DNA from 2 places in the Rhodovulum sp. MB263 genome. Region 2 is predicted to be linked to the other one. Evidence: riboswitches for the same ligand, from Rfam matches in the RefSeq annotation. Region 2 holds a riboswitch; the other holds the start of a gene.
The links. A riboswitch is a leader RNA that binds a small molecule or an ion and turns the genes downstream of it on or off. The one in region 2 is predicted to bind cobalamin.
Positions count from the first base shown of each region.

Region 1: it holds a riboswitch for cobalamin, as region 2 does, so the genes downstream of both, B5V46_RS12500 (cysteine-rich small domain-containing protein) here and B5V46_RS10735 (DUF1636 domain-containing protein) in region 2, are expected to answer to the same signal.

Region 1 covers NZ_CP020384.1:2,677,999-2,683,753, reverse strand. Annotated here, with positions in the region: gene B5V46_RS12505 (succinylglutamate desuccinylase/aspartoacylase family protein) at 794-1,837, opposite strand; cobalamin riboswitch at 1,936-2,133, shown strand; gene B5V46_RS12500 (cysteine-rich small domain-containing protein) at 2,288-2,713, shown strand; gene B5V46_RS12495 (universal stress protein) at 2,754-3,614, opposite strand; gene B5V46_RS12490 (cation:proton antiporter) at 3,855-5,579, shown strand; gene B5V46_RS12485 (cation-transporting P-type ATPase) at 5,664-5,755, shown strand, end outside.
Region 2 covers NZ_CP020384.1:2,299,753-2,305,507, reverse strand. Annotated here, with positions in the region: gene cobN (cobaltochelatase subunit CobN) at 1-1,571, opposite strand, end outside; gene cobW (cobalamin biosynthesis protein CobW) at 1,582-2,619, opposite strand; gene B5V46_RS10735 (DUF1636 domain-containing protein) at 2,616-2,999, opposite strand; cobalamin riboswitch at 3,133-3,361, opposite strand; gene tcuA (FAD-dependent tricarballylate dehydrogenase TcuA) at 3,433-5,755, opposite strand, start outside.

The sequences.
Region 1 (5,755 bases), 380 kb from region 2:
GCCCGTGCCGCTTTGCATGAAGGCGGGGATCGCACCTTGGCGTGGCTGCGCGTGGGGGATTGGCCGGTCTCCGGGCCTTGGTGCCGGGATCGCGCGCGATCAGCTTGCGCAGATGTCCGGTGTCATGGGCGGCACCCGCGATCGCGTGGCTGCCCCTTGCAAGCCCATGATCAGCGCCGCAGTCTGCGGATGATCCCACGTAGTCTCCGGTCGCTGAAGCAAGGCGCCCCGGCCTTGCGACGGCATCGGCATTGGCCTGAATTTTCGTCGTCGACCGCCGCGCGGGCGACCGATGCCTAGAGGCTGAGCTGCCCTTCTGGCCGGGTCCATCGCCCTAGACCTTGCAGATCGTGCTGTCGATCAGATCATGTCCGGCGTTGGGATCCTCGGATAAACGGCTGAAAAGACCGTCGCTGACCCCGGAGATCGCCTGTCTTCGGAACCGTGCCTGGTCCGCTCTTCCCTTGCCGAACTCCGCCGGACGACCCCGTCAGAGAGCTGCTCTGCGCGCCAGCCACGATACGGCATCCTCGAACGACCGGTTGTCGATGCGGGGTGGCCGGGAAGGCCTTCCCGCGCCGGAAGCTGGCCCTGGATCTGCGCCCATTGCACCTCCGCCAAGGCGCGTCTGCCCGGGATCGTCTTCGGTCTCGGTTCTGGAACAGAGCTCGGCCTGCTCCGGGGTGACTCTGACGGCGTGCGTGGTCGTGGCGCTGCCATGACGAACTTGTCCCATACGGCTTCCTTCCAAGCTTGAGAAAGGATCACACCATCAAACCGTGGGATCAAACACCTAGAGGATCTCGTCCTCGTCGAAAAGCTGCCCGGCCGCGACCTCGCTGGCCCAGGCGTCGATCCGGTCCTCGGCGCGGTCGGCGGGGGCGATCGCGGCCAGATGAAAGACCGCATTGCCCTCGTTCACCACCGGCAGGATGGCGCGGCCGACGATGATGCCCGGCTCGGTGGCGCGGATCTCGGCCTCGATCTCGCCGAACGGGTCCGAGACCACCGCCAGCAGATCGCCCGCCGCGACCACGTCGCCTTCCGAGCGGTAGGTACGCAAAAGCCCGCCCTGTGGCGCGCGCAGCCAGTGCGACACCCGGCAGTCGAGCGGCGCGCGCCGCGCCTTCGGCACACCCTTGGCGGGGATCATGCCGCGGTCGAACATCACCCGCAGCACGCCCGAAAGCCCGGCCCGGACCGCGACCTCGTCGAAGCGCAGTCCCTCGCCGCCCTCGTATAGCAGCATCTGGACCCCCATCCGCGCTGCGGTCTCGCGCAGCGAGCCCGGCCGTGCCCCGGAGCTCAGCACCACCGGGGCCGCGAAGACCCGGGCCAGCCGGGCCAGCTCGGGCGCGTCCGGAACCACGCGGATCTGGGGCAGGTTGGTGCGATGCACTGCCGCTGAATGCAGGTCGATGCCGATCTGGCAGCGCCCGACCACCTCCTCGACCAGAAGATGCGCCAGCCGCGCGGCCATCGAGCCGCCCGACGAGCCGGGAAAGCAGCGGTTCAGGTCGCGCCGGTCGGGCAGGTAGCGCGACAGGTTGAGAAAGCCGAAGGCGTTGACGATTGGGATCGCGATCAGCGTGCCGCGCAGCGCGCCGAGCGCGGGCAGGCTCAGAAGCCGGCGCACGATCTCGACCCCGATCACCTCGTCGCCATGCACGCCTGCGGTCACGAACATCGCGGGGCCCGGGCGGCGGCCATGAACGACATGTGCCGAGAGCGTGACCGGGGTGTGGTCGGACAGCACCGAGACCGGCAGATCCACGGTGCGGCGGCTGCCGGGCGGAACGGTTTCCGAGCCGAGCGTGAAGCCCGCCCGCGCCGTCATCTGGTTTCTGTCGGAAAGAAGGTCATGGGCGCAAGGTAGCGCCTTGCCGGGGCCGCTCGCAAGAGCCCCGCGGATTGACAGCGGCCGGCCGGGACCCCATTGATGGGGGGCGTTCTGGTGCTCCCGCGAGGGAGTGAAAAGGGAAGCCGGTGCAAATCCGGCGCTGCCCCCGCAACTGTCAGCGGCGAGCCACCGCCCCGAACCGCCACCGGAACCGGCATCGCCCGGGCCGGGAAGGCGGGCGGACCGGCCGAGACCCGCCAGCCAGGAGACCTGCCAGCGCGCCGAACCGCCCCACGGGTGGCGTGTCCGGTCGTCCGGGCCGGGCGCCATTGCCGGGGCAAGCGGCCGCGATCTGCCTTCGCTTCGCGGGCGGGTGCGGCCTTCATCCCGCCGCTGACCGGCCCGGGGCGGGTCCGTCCGCGGCCGCCGACCGGAAGGAGTTGCGCCATGCAACCCAAGGACCTGACCGATAACGAGGCCTTCAAGGGCTTCACCAACAGCGCCTGTCCGTTCCTGCCCTGCCACAAGGGCGTGGCACGCGAGTTCAACTGCCTGTTCTGCTACTGTCCGCTGATCGCCTATGAATGCCCCGGACCCTATCAGACCTATACCGATGCCAACGGGCTGACCCGGAAGGACTGCTCGGCCTGCACGCTGCCGCATGACGGCTATCTGCAATCCTGGAACTTCATCCAGCGCTGGCTGGAATATCCGCAGCCCTGGTCGGGCCGGCCGCAGACCGACCCGCCGGTCCGGCGCCCGCGCCCGCCGCAGCCGACCGGCGCGGACGAGATCCACCGGCTTCGCCGCGAGGATGGCGCGGCAAAGGACGATCTGGCAAAAGACGACGGGGTAAAAGACGGCGGCGACTGAAGGCGCCGACCGCAGGCTGCGACACCGAAGGTGGGGCGCGTCAGGCCGGGGCGGGCGGGACCGCCAGCACGTCGGCCGTGGCGCTGCGCAGCACCTGACGGGCGACGCTGCCCAGAACCATGGTTTCGAACGCGCCGCGGCTCTGGGTGCCGACAACGATCAGATCGGCCTCGGCCTCGGTCGCGGCGGCGAGGATCTCGGAGGCCGCGCTGCCGCTCCGGTGGCGCACCAGTTCGATCATCGGACCCTGCGGCAGCTCGCGCAGGAACTCGGTCAGGGCGCGGGCCGCCTCGGCCCCGGCCTCGCGCAGATGCGCCTCCCGGTCGTCCTCGCGGGTGGCGTGGATCCGCATCATCGCCGCTTCGGTCGCGTCGAAGACATGCAGCACCGAACTGCGCAGCCGATGGCCGAAGCCCAGCCCGTCCAGGCGCCGGAACGCGCCCTGCGAGCCTTCCGACAGGTCGGTCGCCAGCAGCGCATGGCGATAGGGGCCGACCGGCGGCGCATTGGCCATCAGCACCGGGCAGGCGGCGGCGCGGATCGTGCGCTCGGCCGTGGTGCCGACGAAGACATCGCGCAGGATCTGGCGCCGGTGCGGCCCGATCACCAGCAGGTCGGCCCCAAGCTGGCGCACGGCCTCGATCAGCCCGGCAAAGGGATCGGCCAGCACCACATGCGCCGCGCAGTCGAGCCCGTCATGCTCGCGCAGCGTCGCCGCCTGCTGTTGCAGAAGCCCGGCCGCGGCCTCGCGCTCGGCCTCGACGATCCTGACAGGCTGATCGTCATCGACCACATGCACCAGCCGCAGCGCGGCGCCGGTCTGGCGGGCCAGCAGCGTGGCGCGGCGCAGCGCGCGATCGGACCGTTCCGAGAAATCGGTGCCCACCAGTATGGTTTTCATGCCTGCCTCCCTCCCTTCGGGCAGCCCCCCGCCGCCTGCTGCCGATGGCGCTGCGTCAAATCTGATCGGGGGCGTTCATCTTTCCGCAGAAGTACTTATGTGAGCCCAGATCATTTTGAAAGGCGTGCCCCCGACGATGACCCTCTTGCCGCACCGGACCCCGCATCCCGACACGACCATTCCTGTCGCCTTCATCGCCACGGGCCCGGATCGGGCCCTTCCGGAACGGAGGGTATCGTGATGGAGACGTTGCTGCATTCGCAGTTCGGCGAGATCGCGACGCTTCTGGTGCTGGCGGCGGCCATCGGGTTCGCGGGGCTGCTGCTGCGCCAGCCGCTGATCGTGAGCTTCATCGCCGTCGGGCTGGTCGCGGGGCCCTCGGCGCTCGACATCGTGCGTTCGTCGGACCAGATCGACCTTCTGTCGCAGCTCGGGATCGCGGTGCTGCTGTTCCTCGTGGGCATCAAGCTTGACGTCAAGCTGATCCGCTCGCTCGGGGCGGTGTCGCTTCTGACCGGGCTGGGGCAGGTGGCCTTCACCTCGGTCTTCGGCTACCTGATCGGGCTGGGGCTGGGGCTTGGCCATGTCACCAGCCTTTACGTCGCCGTGGCGCTGACCTTCTCCTCGACCATCATCATCGTCAAGCTGCTCTCGGACAAGCGCGAGATCGACGCGCTGCATGGCCAGATCGCGCTTGGCTTCCTGATCGTGCAGGATCTGGTGGTGGTGCTGGCGATGATCGTGCTGTCGGCCATCGGGATCGGGTCGGCCGAGGGCGGCGGGCATGGCGGCGGCAACGTGCTGTCGGTTCTGGGCTTCGGTCTGGCGATGGTGGGCGCCGTGGTTCTCTTCGTGCGCTATGTCGCCGATCCGCTCTCCGAGCGGCTGGCCCGCGCGCCCGAGCTGCTGGTGATCTTTGCCATCGCCCTGGCCGCGATCTTCGCCGCGGTCGCCGATTTCGTCGGGCTCGGCAAGGAGGTCGGCGGGCTGCTGGCGGGGGTGTCGCTGGCCTCGACCCCCTATCGCGAGACCATCGCCGCCCGGCTGGCGCCGCTGCGCGACTTCCTGCTGCTGTTCTTCTTCATCGCGCTGGGGGCCGCGCTCGATCTGTCGCTGCTGGGGGCGCATGTGCCCGGGGCGATCCTGTTCTCGCTGTTCGTGCTGATCGGCAACCCGCTGATCGTGCTCGCGATCATGGGGGCGATGGGCTATCGCAAGCGCACCGGCTTCCTGGCCGGGCTGACCGTGGCCCAGATCAGCGAGTTCTCCCTGATCTTCGTCGCCATGGGGGTCTCGCTCGGCCATGTCGCGCCCGACGCGCTGGGGCTTGTCACCATGGTCGGGCTCGTGACCATCGCGGCCTCGACCTACATGATCACCTATTCGCACCGGCTTTACGATCTCTGCGAACCGGTTCTGGGCCTCTTCGAGCGCCGCGGCACCCCGCGCGAACCGGAGACCGAGGCCACAAGCTGCAGGCGGCGGGCCGGAGTCCTGATCTTCGGGCTTGGCCGGTTCGGCACCGCCATCGGGCTGAGACTGCAGAAGCGCGGCATCGACGTCCTGGGCATCGACTTCAACCCGCAGGCGGTGCGCCGGGCCCGCGAACTTGGCATCGAGGCCTGCTATGGCGATGCCAGCGACCCGGAATTCGTGGCCGAACTGCCGCTGGCCGAGGCCGCCTGGGTGGTGTCGAGCGTGCCGATCCTGCCCAAGGGGCTGACCGAGGAAGACACCCGCCGCACCCTGATCCAGCTTGCGCGCGGCGCGGGCTTCCGGGGCCGCATCGCGGTGGCCTCGCATAGCGCGGCCGATACCCGCGATCTGATGGGGGCGGGCGCCGATCTGGTGCTCGAGCCGTTCCAGGACGCGGCCGACCGCGCCGTCGAGCTGCTGTCGGGTGCGCCCGAGACAGAGCGCACCGCGATCCCGGGGATCGACAGCGAGGCGCCGCAGCCCGCATGACCCGCGGCCGCCCTTCCGGGGGCGGCCGACCGTATCGCGGCCGCAGAAGGCGGCTGCCAGACCGGCTCGACAAGGGAGACCCCCATGCCAGACCGTTCCGACCGTCCCTTCCATGCGCTGAGCGCCGACGAGACCCTGGCCGGGCTGTCGGCCGTGCCGGGCGGACTTGCGCCCGA
Region 2 (5,755 bases):
CCATGGCGGGGTACCCGCGACAGGTCGTGATAATCGCCCTCGCGGCTCTCGGGCGTGCCGCGCTCGGGCTGGAGCGCGACCAGCGCCGCGCCGCGCCGGGTGGCCGCGAAATGAAAGGCGCCGTCGCGGCAGGCCGGATCGGCCCCGGGCGCGCCCCAGGCGTCCGACAGGGCGTCGCGCAAGGCGGCGGGCAGGGCGGCCAACGCGGTCTGGTAATCTGCAAGCGGCCAGCTCAGGGTCTCGCGGCCGAGGGCCCCCGCCAGGTTTTCAGCCAGATCTTTCGCCGGATCGCCCGCAAGATCCCCGGCCGGGGCGCCCGGCAGACCGGCGCGGGTCAGATCCTCCAGCACCGCCTCGGCCGAGGCCAGCGCATCGAGCCCGACGGCATGGGCCATCTGCCAGGGCCGTCCGGGATAGGTCGAGAGAACCAGCGCCGGGCGGCGGTTCGCCAGCGATGTGCGGGCAAGGCCGGTCCAGGCCAAGACGCGGTCGGCGATGGCCGCGATCCGGCCCGGATGGGCGCGGTGGGCGATGCGGGCGAACTGCAGGCCGGGGTCGCGCGTGCCCGCCTCCTTGAAGGACGCAACGCCCGCGAAAATCCGGCCATCGACCTCGGGCAGGACCACATGCATGGCAAGATCGGCCGGAGACAGCCCGCGCTCGGCCTCGGCCCAGGCGGTTTCGGGGGCGGAAGACAGCGCCACCTGAAAGACCGGCACGCCCGGGGCATCGAGCGGCGAGGTCCCGTCCTCGCCCTTGCCGGAAAAGGCGGTGGCATTGACGATGGCGGCGGGGTTCAGCGCGCGCAGATGGTCCGCCAGCCAGCGCGCCGCCTCGGGCGCCTTCAGGGACGGCACGAAGAGGCCGGTGACGGCGCAGCCGCGCGCCCGGAACGCATCGAAAAGCGCCTCGACGGGACCGAGATCGGCGGCGGTGACATAGGCGCGGTAGAAGGTCAGGACGATCCGGGGGGCATCCACCGGCGACAGGTCGGGCGCGGGCACGGCGCCGCCCTCGGGGCTCCAGGCGCCCATTTCGGGCACGGTCTTGGTGCCGATCACGGGCGCGGCGTAAAGCCCCGCGGCCAGAGCCAGTTGCGCCAGCGCCGCCTGCGCCGCGACCGCACCGCCCTCGTCGCAGAGCTCGGACAGGCGCCTGAGTGTCGAGACCGGCAGGGTCGAGGCCGCGTCGAGCCGCGGATCGGGGCGCCCGTCGGCGGGCAGCACGGCCAGCGCGATGCCATGCGCGCGGGCCAGCGCGCCGATCTGGGTCAGCCCGTACTCCCAATAGGCGCGCCCGCCGATCAGCCGGATCAGGATGCCCTTCGCCCCCGAAAGCGTGCGCTCGGCATAGGTATCGACCGAGAGCGGATGGATCAGGGCCGCGAGATTGGCCAGCCTGAGGGTGGGCATCCGGCCTTCGGGGCCGCCGCCGCGATGCCAGCCCGCCGCGAAGGCCCCGAGATCGCTGTCGGAAAAGGACAGCACCGCCAGATCGGCCGGGTCCTGACCCAGATCCGTCGGAACGGCGGTTTCCTCGAGCCCGTGGCTTTCGCGGAAAACGACATGCATGGGGGCGGCCTCAGGCGCTCAGAGCCGCGCGGATCGCGCCTTCGTCGATATCGTCATGCTCGGCGATCACGACAAGCCGGGTGGCGCGGGTCTCGTCCGGCCCCCAGGGCCGGTCGAACTGATGGCGCACCCGCGCGCCCACCGCCTGCACCAGAAGCCGCATCGGCTTGCCCGCGACCGCGACATGGCCCTTGACCCGCAGGATGTTCTGCGTGCGCGCCAGCGCCTCGATCCGGGCCGAGAGCGCCTCGGGGTCGTCCTGTTCGGGCAGATCGATCACCACGCTTTCGAATTCGTCATGGTCATGCTCGGCGCCGCTGTCATGATGGCTGGGCCGGGCGTCGAGATCGTCCTCGGCGGCCGCGCCAAGTCCCAGGATCACGCGCGGATCGACCGCGCCCTCGGTCACCTCGACCACGGGCAGCTTGCGCGGCGCCTCGGCCTCGATCACGGCGCGGGCGGCGGCCAGCCCCTCGGGGCCGGCGAGATCGGGCTTGGTCAGCAGCACGATATCGGCGCAGGCGATCTGGTCCTCGAAGACCTCGGACAGCGGCGTCTCGTGATCGAGGCTGTCATCGGCGGCGCGCTGGGCATCGACGGCGGCGACATTCGGCGCGAAGCGGCCCGCGGCCACGGCCTCGGCATCGGCCACCGCGATCACCCCGTCGACGGTGATGCGCGAGCGGATCGCGGGCCAGTCGAACGCCTTCAGCAGAGGTTTCGGCAGGGCCAGCCCCGAGGTCTCGATCAGGATATGGTCGGGGCGCGGCTCGAGCTGCAAAAGCGCCTCCATCGTCGGGATGAACTCGTCGGCGACGGTGCAGCAGATGCAGCCATTGGCAAGCTCGACCACGTTCTCGGCCGGGCAGTCGGGCAGGGCGCAGCCCTTCAGGATCTCGCCATCGACGCCGACATCGCCGAATTCATTGACCAGGACGGCCAGGCGGCGGCCGCCCGCATTCTGCATCAGGTGGCGGATCAGCGTGGTCTTGCCCGAGCCGAGAAAGCCGGTGACGACGGTGACGGGAAGTTTGGCGAGATCGGTCATTTCAGGGCCTCCATGGGCGGGATACGGGCAATGCAGTTCTTGCGGAAATGCTCGGGGCGCTCGCGCCAGGGCACGAGCCCGTCGGCGGCGTCGCGATAGGCGCGGGCGCCCTCGGCGATGATGGGCGCGCCGGTCGTCTCGTCGAAATTGCCATAGACATATGTCCAGCGGCCCGGTCCCCGCAGCGCGACGGTGCAACCCGAGGCACAGGCCGAGAGGCATTCGACGGGCACAAGGCGCACGCCTTCGGGCAGGCCATGAGCCCGGACGGCCTCGTGAAGCAGGCTGCCCGGGCGGGGGGCATCGGGATCGGCGGGCTGGCGGCGCTTGCAGGTGGTGCAGACCAGAAGCTCGACCGCAGGGGCCTCGGGCGCGCTCATGCCGGGCGGCTCCGGTCGCGGAAGGAGCGGCGGAAGGAAACGGAAACACTCATCGTCGGGCCCCACGGGTCGGAGGACAAGGGCGGGAGCGGGCAGAGCCGAAGCCGGACCCGACACCGGAACACCCCGTCCGGTTCACGTCGTCTGCGCTGGCAGGTCTCCCGGCTTGCGGATCTCGAAGGCAGGGGCCTTCGGCGGCGGCCCTGCCTTCCCGGCCCGTTCGGGTCAGTGGCATGCGGGCGGCCTCTCCGGTCACGGTCGCGGGGGCGGCTGCGCTTGAAGGCCCGATGCATCGAACCCGGCCTCTGGCGCATTCCCTTTTCACCCGTCCGATGACGGGCACCAGCGCGGCGGTTCATGCCCTTCCGGGAGCGCGCTTGTCAAGCGCGATGCTTGGGGACGATGCCTGGGGGGCAGGGTTCGGTAACGGGTCTCAGCGACGGGGCCTTGGCCGGGCCGCGCGTTCGGCGTCATGGCGGATCAGGGCGAGGCCGCGATAGGCCCCGTGCGAGAGCTTGCCGAAGGGCAGCGCCAGCGCGAGCCCCAGGACCGACCCGAGATGGAGCGCCAGCATCAGCCCCATCGCCGGCCCGTCGCGCAGGGCCAGCAGCGCGAGGCCCGAGCCCGCGACAATGCCCAGGGCGCGTCTCAGGTCGCGGTCGGCGGTCTCCATCCGGGCCGAGGCAGGGCGGCGGTCGGCCCGGATGCGCCGATGCGACAGTCCCGCAAGCCCGGCAAGCCCGGCAAGCATGGCGAGACCGCCCAGCGTGCCCAGCCCGACCGGGGCCGAGGCCAGCGGATAGGGCGCGATCTCGCCCCGGGCGTGAAGCAGGGCCCCGGCCAGCGTCGCCAGCCCGGTCAGCACGAAGCCGCCCGCCAGCAGGTGATGGAAGATCCGCCGCGCCGGGCCGGTCGGGCCCCGCGGCCCGTCGCAGCCGCGATCCGCGCCGAGATTGGTAAGCCGCAGCGCCGCGCCAAGCCCCCGGGCCAAAGGGCGGATGCCCGGCCGCGCGGCGGGGCCTCTGGTCTGATGCCAGAACCGTCCGAGCCGGATCGCCAGCACCAGCGCCGCGCCGCCGAAAGCCAGCCCCGCGCCTCCGGCCATGAGCCAATGCGGGATCACCTCGTAAAAGGCGCCGGGCGCGGTGCCGGTGGCAAAGAGCCTCTCGGGCGGGATCGCCAGAAGGGCCAGCAGCGGCAGGCCGAGAAGGCAGAGCAGGAAGATCGCCCCGGGCAGGCGCGCGGGCAGGCCGGCGGCGTAATCGGCTGCGCGCGCCTCGGCCAGGGCCGCGGGCAGGTTCACCGCCAGCGCATGGGGCGGGGCATATTGGCAGTCGTAATGGCAGGAGCGGCAGTCATGGCAAAGATGCGCCAGGTGGCGCAGATCGCCTGCCGCGAGGGCCGGACGGAGCTGGGCCGCCGGAAAGACCGCGCAAAGCCCGGTGCAGAAACCGCAGCTATTGCAGATGTTCAGCGCGCGGGCGGCCTCCTGCCAGGGCCCGGAGGCCGCGGAGGCAGGCTGTGAGAGGGGGGGGGCGGGGTCCGCCGCCGGGAGGGACGGGACGGCGCCGGGCCCGGCCTGGCGGGCGTCGGGGCCCGCGATGCTGGCCGCGCCCGCCCCGGCGATCCGGCCGAAGACCCCGCCAATTGCCAGCGCACTGCCCGAGAGATAGCCCTGGCCCAGCAGCCCGCCCGCCATCGCGGCGCCCGCGGCAAAGACCCGATGCGCGCTGCCGCCGTCCTCGAGCCGCACCCGGGCGGTGCCGTCGACAGCGACCCCGTGGCGGGTGAAGGCAAGCCCCGGCAGCAGCGGGATCGCCGCGAGGGGCGGGCGGAGGGGCGCCGGGAAGGGCAGGCCTTCGGGGCGGCTCCGGGGCGGTTCGAGCGGGGCGCCGCGGTCGAGATGCGCGGCGAGCGCCTCCAGCGTCGCGGCAAGCCCCGTGGGGTCGATGCCGCAAAGCCTTGCCAGATCGGCCGGGTTTCCGGCGCTGAGCGGCGGGTAAGGCAGGGGCGGCAGCCTGGCCGCGCCGTCGGCATCGAGGATCAGCCAGGCGCGCGGATCGGCGCGCCCGGCCAGCGCCCGGCCCCAGACCGAATAGCGGGCCGATCCGACATCCGAGCCCTCGTCGCGGAACCGCTGTCCCCTCGCATCGACGACGAGGCCGAGATGCATGCCGTCGGCGCGGCTGACGATGCCTGCATCCTCACCGGGGGCGCGCGCATCGACAGCGACGAGATGGCCGTCGCCCGGCTTCCCGACCGTGGCCGCACCATGGGCCATCAGCCACAGAAGCGGCGCGCCCTCCTGATACGGGGTGCCGCGATTGGCGAAGGCGGCCGCGCCCGGGCCGAGATGGCGGACAAGCGCGGCCCGGTTGGCGCCATACCCGCCCGTGGCCAGGATCAGAGCCCCGGCCTCGATATGGCAGGTCCCGGTGTCTGTCTCACGGGGGCCTGTCTGCACGCTCAGCCGAAGCGGCCGGTCCTCGGCCCAGTCGGGTGGCAGCGCCTCGATCCGGCCTTCGAGGATGCGGATGCCCAGCCGCTCGGCCGCGCGCCAGAGGGCATTCGTCAGCGCCTGACCGCCGCCCAGAAAGAAGGCGGTGCGGCGCGAGAAGGGCAGGTTGCCCTCGTCCCAGGGCTCGAAGGCGACGCCGCGTGCCGCCAGCCAGGGCCCGAGCTCGGCCGAGCCCCGCGCCAGAACGCCCGCAAGCCCGGTATCGGAAGGCACGAGCCTCGCGATATCGGCCTCGAAT